Regions from separate parts of the Halomonas sp. AOP43-D1-4 genome, predicted to be linked through region 2. Evidence: predicted binding sites of a transcription regulator. Region 2 holds the regulator's gene; the other holds the start of a gene.

Region 1 (3,425 bases), on a different contig from region 2:
TTGTCGCTTTTATACTGAGTTATATGGGGGTTGAAGCGTCGGCGACTCATGTCAATGAGATGAAAAACCCTGGTCGTGACTATCCTCTCGCCATGTTATTTCTTATGGTTTCTGCCATTCTCTTAAGTTCTCTCGGTGGGTTGACGATTGCATCTGTTATTCCTCACGAGCAAATCAACTTATCTGCGGGCGTGATGCAAACGTTCAGTGTGTTGATTAACCACTTTGGCAGCCATTTTGAATGGGCTATTCGGATTATTGCTGCGCTGCTATTGCTGGGCGTGCTGGCTGAAATAGCCGCATGGATTGTTGGACCATCACGCGGCATGTTGGTAACCGCGCAGCAGGGTATATTGCCGGCGCGTTTTGCTAAAGTAAACAAGAACGGCGTGCCGGTGGCGTTGGTTATTTCTCAGCTAACCATTACAACTATCGCATTGATTATTCTGACGAATACGGGGGGAGGAAATAATATGTCCTTCCTGATTGCACTAGCGCTAACCGTCGTTATCTATCTGTGCAGCTACTTTATGCTATTCTTGGCTTACATTACCCTTGTTCGAAAACAGCCTGAAAATCAACGTACCTTCAATATCCCTGGCGGTAACAAAATAAAAATTGCCGTTGCAGTAGTGGGGTTACTTACTTCTTTAGTTGCTTTTGTCGTCTCCTTCTTCCCTCCCACGGGGTTGCCAGGAAAAGAGTCTAACGAAGTGTATACCGGTTTGCTGATCGGCTGTTTCCTTGTAGTGCTATCGATTCCGTTTATTATTTATGGAGTGCATAATAAAAGCGCTGCGCCAAAAAACCTTAAACTACACCATATCAAGCCCCATACCGCGCCCGAAGGTCACTACTTTATTCATCCCAAAGCCCGCAGTACGCATCACATCACTGTTGATGGAGAAAAGCTGCATTGATGAACCATGGGAGGGTGTTTAGAAAGGTCGTCCATTAGATTTTAAGCAGAGCTATGACGAATAGCGAAAAACAGAAGTAGTAATCACTCAGGCATTTGTTTGGCACTTTCAGTAAGCTGAGAGTATGTCAGGCAAATGCCTTTTTCATGGGCTTTAATAAAAAAGCTCACCCTGAGCGTTGGGCGGGCGAAAGTCTCGGGTATTCAGCCCTTGCTCGGAACGAGATTGAAAGTTCCACTGGCGGCTGGCGCGATTAAAGCGTTGTGCAATCATATCGGCAAAAATACCTTCGCCGCGAAAGCGCTTACCGAACTGAGCATCGTAGGCCTTGCCGCCCCGGCATTGGCGAATCAGGCTCATTACCTTGGCCGCACGCTCTGGGTAATGGGCTTCCAGCCAGGCTTCAAAGAGTGGAGCGACTTCATGGGGCAAGCGCAGCAGCATCCAGGACGCCGTTCGTGCGCCAGCACGGCTGGCGGCCTCAAGAATCCGCTCCATTTCATGATCTGTTAATCCGGGGATGACCGGAGACACAAGCGTCCCGACGGGAATGCCAGCAGTATTCAGCTCACGGATAACTTTTAAACGCGCTTGAGGAGAGGCCGCACGAGGTTCCAGCGTGCGTTTCATATTGGCGTCCAGGCTGGTCAGGCTAATAAATACGCGCACCAGGCGGTGTTCGGCCATCTCAGCCAGCAGATCCATATCCCGTAACACTAACGTGCTTTTGGTCACAATAGTGACTGGATGGCGGCAAGCCAATAATAGCTCAAGCAACTGACGCGTTAATTGGCGCTTGGCTTCTAGTGGCTGGTAACAATCGGTATTACCAGAGAGATTGATTGGTCGGCAGACGTATCCAGGCTTGCAAAACTCCTCACTTAATCGCTCAACCAGGCCATTTTTGGCAATCAGCCTGGTTTCAAAATCAAGTCCCGGCGACAGATCCCAATAGGCATGAGAAGGGCGGGCATAGCAGTAAACACAGCCATGTTCGCAACCTCGGTAAGGGTTCAATGAGCGATCAAAAGGCAAGTCTGGCGACCGGTTCCAGGAAAGCGCACTCTTACTGGTTTCTTCGCGTACTTCAGTTGCCCGTGTGGGGGAAGTCTCTTCGCGCCACCATCCGTCGTCTTCTGCCACGCTATGGGTTGGGGCAAAGCGGTTGTGCGGGTCATAGGTTGCCCCGCGGCCTTTGTGCACGGTGGTCCGTATTGGTGATTTGCCGAGAGACGCCATACGCCTGCCTTTTTCTAGATTGGTGTATATATATACAGTATATGTGTTGTGACCAAGCGTGCAAGCGTTACTCAGGCAAAACCCACAATGAACAGTTTTACGGATCGGCTGCTGATTGCGATTCATGTTTATTAGAAATAATTGACTTACCTTCATTGATGTTCATGAAAATGACATTTTTAGGCGCTACGATTTGTTGGATATCGAATTAGCTAAATTTATTTTAGGGATGAAAATGAAGAACTTTACGCGCAATGCACTCACGTTGGCACTGGCATCGGTCATGGTTACGCCGGTATTAGCGCAGGAAAACACAGCTAAGAACGTTATTTTGATGATCACCGACGGTACCGGTATCGAGACGTTCCGTGCGGCAAGCTACTTCCGTCACGGCGCGCTGGGCCATGAAGTTTATGATGAGTTTGACACACAGCTTTTCATGGCAACGCATCCGTTAAACACCTCTACCACACCCACCAAGAGTGATGACGGTACGGTTACATTTGAACCAGCCGAGCTCTGGAACGACGAGGCGGTAGATACCGTTTACGAAGGTAGCCTGGGTAACTACAAGGGCTACTTTGCCGGTTACGACTACGCTCGGGCTGATTACACCGACAGCGCTGCAGCGGCAACGGCGCTGGCTTCAGGCCATAAGTCCTATAACAGCGCCATCAACTGGTCCAACGATGATGAGCCGCTTAAGCATATTGGCGAATACACTGTTGATAGCGGCCGCGCTCTGGGTGTTGTCTCATCGGTGCAGGTCTCCCACGCGACGCCTGCCGGTTTCATGGCCCATAACGTAAGCCGCAACGACTATAGAGCCATTGGCCGCGAAATTGTCGATTCTGGCCTTGCCACTGTCGCCATCGGTACCGGGCACCCCTATTACGATGCAGCCGGCGAGCATGTCGATAACCCCGGTGAGAGCGATTTCCGCTTTATCGGTGGCGAAGAGACCTACCAGCGCTTGGTAGGCGGCGAAACGGATTACGCCTTTATCGAAAGCAAGGACGATTTTGAAGCTCTGGCTGCGGGTGAGTTGGATCTTCCCAAGGACAAAGTACTGGGCCTGGTGCAGAACATTCAGACGCTGCAATACAGCCGCCCCGGCGTAACCGGCGGTAATCTACTGGATACGTCACCAAGCCTTGCCACACTGACGAGCGGCGCTTTGAACGTGCTCAACGCCAGTGAAAACGGCAACGAAAATGGCTTTTTCCTGATGGTTGAGGGTGGCGCTGTGGATTGGGCTGCTCACGC
Region 2 (3,425 bases):
CAGGGATCGAATGGGTAACCGGCAAATAGCGCACCGAAAAGGGCGCCGTTTCCATTGCTTCGCCCGGCTCGATGATCTTAATCGCGGCGCTACTTAGCTGGTGTTCAGCGAATTTCGCGCGTAAGAGGCCTGCCGCAAGTGGGGTGGCATAGATAGGGCAGTTCCACTTGGGCCATAACCAGGCAACCGCGCCAATGTGATCTTCATGTCCATGCGTTATAAATAACGCTTGGGGCGTTATGTTCAGTGCCTCGGCGGTGCCCAGGTTAGGTACCTGAAGGGGCGAGTTAGGCAAATCCTGGCGAATCATCATGCCGCAGTCGACCGCGATCCAGTGATCGTCGTATCCATACAGCGTTAGATTCATGCCGATTTCACCACACCCACCCAGCGGCAGTAGGCGCAGAGGCGGGCGGCGGCGAGGACGAAGTTGAACGCGTGGTGGATGCATCGGTTATGAAAAGCCTAAAAAGTAATGCCTTAACTATACGGGAAGGCAGGGGCGGCTAACAATGACCCCCGACATTAGATAACGGTGCTTCGTTAATAGGGTTCCGGTACACTAGGCAGCCGTTATTTACGGCGTCGCTATTTAGCCGCTGTTTGCGGCGCCGTTGCACTATGCCAATAGACGATGCCAATAGTGGTTTGTCATTTGTATTTCGTAGGTCGTCAAGAGTACTTCACATGTCTCATTATTACCGTTTAGTCGTTTCCTGCCCCGATCAGGTGGGTATTGTTGCCCGTGTGTCTGGATTTATTGCTCAACAAGGCGGCTCTATCACCGAGGCCAGTCAGCATTCTGACTTGCAAACGGGCCGCTTTTTTATGCGTTATGAGATATTGGCCGATTCGCTTGGCATGTCCGTTGAAACATTACGCAGCGCCTTTGAGCCAATTGCTCAAGAGTTTTCCATGCAGTGGGCGCTAATGGATACTCAAAAGCGTCGGCGCGTCATCCTCATGGTCTCCCGTGAGTCTCACTGCCTGGTGGATTTACTTTACCGTTGGCAGGCAGGTGAGCTGGATTGTGATATCGCCGGTGTGATTTCTAATCACGAAGACATGCGCTCAATCGCTGAGTGGTACGGTATTCCTTATCACCATGTGCCGGTGGACGCGAATAATAAGGAAGAGTCGTTTACTCAGGTGCAGGAACTTATTGATAACGCGCGAGCGGACTGTATTGTATTGGCGCGCTATATGCAGATTCTGCCCCCGTCGTTGTGTGAGCGCTATGCTGGGCAGGTAATTAATATTCACCACAGCTTCTTGCCTTCATTTGCTGGCGCCAAGCCTTACCATCAGGCTTATGAGCGCGGCGTAAAGCTAATTGGCGCGACGTGCCACTACGTGACGGAGGAATTGGATGCCGGGCCGATTATTGAGCAGGATATTCATCGTGTGAGTCATTGCCATACGCCAACCGACCTGGTTCGCTTTGGGCGCGATGTAGAAAAAGCCGTATTGGCGCGAGGCCTGCGCTGGCATCTGGAGGACCGCGTTTTGATCCACGGCAATAAGACCGTTGTCTTTAGCTAAGCGTTTTAAAAACTGTTTAAGCTGAACCAGTAACAAAACAAGGGGGTGGTCATGAAAATGGCCACCCCCTTGATGCTTTTCAAATCCAATTCCACGCAAACGGCTTATTAGCCTAGCGCTTGGCCATTACCGCCACGGATGACGCCTACACCTACGCCTTCAATATCCAGGGATTGGGTTCGCAGGTCGATTTCAATCGGTGCAAAATCAGCGTTTTCCGCAATCAGCATGACCTGATACCCTTGGCGTTGAAAGCGTTTTACAGTGACTTCATCTTCCAGCCGCGCAACGACGATTTGCCCGTCACGTACACGATCAGTGCGGTGCACCGCCAGTAAATCGCCTTCCAGGATGCCCACATCCTTCATGGATAAACCGCGTACCCGCAGGAGGTAGTCGGCTTTAGGGGTGAAATATTCTGCGGGTAGCGGGCAGTAACGGTCGATATGCTCCGCTGCAAGGATCGGGCTGCCAGCGGCCACTTCACCGATGACTGGCAAGCCCATCGGCGGAAGATCATTGCTGTTGGCTGCAACGGTGGCGGGTAATTCGCTAACGTCCTGAGCTTCCTGGTTGGGGAGGCGAATCCCCCGCGACGTATTGCGAATAATCCGGATAACGCCTTTACGCTCAAGAGCACGTAAATGCTCTTCAGCGGCATTGGGGGATTTAAAGCCCAAGGCCTTGGCAATTTCGGCGCGGGTGGGAGGGTAGCCGAATTCACCCATGGTTTTTACTATAAAATCAAAAACATGTTGCTGACGTGCTGTGAGTGGCCGCGACATACCAAACTCCATAAACAATAAAAGACAGTCGGTATCTGTCTGCTTGATCAGTATGTGTTTAAGTATACAGTATGTTGCTCTATCCAGTACATGGTTAAAAAAGCAGCTTGTTAAAACACTGTCTGTGAGCGGTAAGACGTTTGAATTAACACTAATGTGCAGGGTAGCCAATTAAAAAAAATCGGTGAATAAGGGTGATTGAGCCTGATTAAGATATGACTTACTATTCTGGCATGTTTTAAACACTCGTTTCTCCGGAGGCCATAATGGCACAATCTGACACGGTGTCACGCATTCTGGATACCGCTGAGGTGCTGTTTGCAGAGCGTGGCTTTGCTGAAACGTCACTGCGTAACATTACCAGTAAAGCGCGAGTAAACCTGGCGGCTGTTAATTATCATTTTGGTTCCAAGAAAGCCCTTATCCAAGCCGTATTCTCGCGCTATCTAGACCCGTTTACTCAGCGTTTTCATGGTGCGCTCGATGAGCTTGAAGCCCAATACGCCGATCGTGCCATCCCCCTGGAAGAGCTGCTTGAAACAATGGCCACCACGGTGCTGGCAGTGCCTGCTGAACGGGATAGTTTGAAAGTCTTCATGCGCTTATTGGGATTAGCCTATAGCCAAGCGCAGGGGCATTTACGGCGCCATATTCAAGAGCAATATGGGGATGTGTTTACCCGCTTTACCGGGCTTGTGCGTAAGGCGACCCCTGATTTACCCGATGCCGAGCGTTTTTGGCGGCTGCACTTTATGTTGGGTACGGTCATTTTCACCTTGTCGGGGCTGGATGCGCTACGTGATATCGCCTCCAAGGATTATCAGGAGCAGGTGACTGTGCGTGATTTAGTGCGACGCTTGCGCCCTGTGGTCGTTGCCGCCATGAATGCTCCACTGCCGCAAGAGGTTGAAGGAGCGCAGCATGCGAACGCCCCTGTTAGCTGAGTTGCCACCTAAAAAAGACGGCTGGATCGAAATTGATACCGGCGCACAAATCCTGCGCTGGTGGCAGGGTCAAACACCAGACTTTGAGTGCGCTATCTCTACTGGAGGCGCTGGCGTTGGCCAGCAAGAAGGAAGTGGCCAAACGCCGCATGGC

What was found. The regulator LexA, encoded in region 2, represses DNA repair genes until DNA is damaged. The targets are predictions, from matches to a motif close to TACTGTNTANNTANACAGTA.
Region 1: a site for LexA is predicted at 2,180-2,199, ahead of ACT3RQ_RS15555 (PA0069 family radical SAM protein). Genes of this name have one in related genera too.

The regions. Positions count from the first base shown of each region.
Region 1 is NZ_JBQSVY010000016.1:56,677-60,101, forward strand. It holds gene gadC (glutamate:gamma-aminobutyrate antiporter) at 1-920, shown strand, start outside; gene ACT3RQ_RS15555 (PA0069 family radical SAM protein) at 1,074-2,159, opposite strand; gene ACT3RQ_RS15560 (alkaline phosphatase) at 2,395-3,425, shown strand, end outside.
Region 2 is NZ_JBQSVY010000006.1:37,858-41,282, reverse strand. It holds gene ACT3RQ_RS07855 (ribonuclease J) at 1-367, opposite strand, end outside; gene purU (formyltetrahydrofolate deformylase) at 688-1,542, shown strand; gene lexA (transcriptional repressor LexA) at 1,650-2,327, opposite strand; gene ACT3RQ_RS07840 (TetR/AcrR family transcriptional regulator) at 2,594-3,271, shown strand; gene ACT3RQ_RS07835 (L,D-transpeptidase family protein) at 3,249-3,425, shown strand, end outside.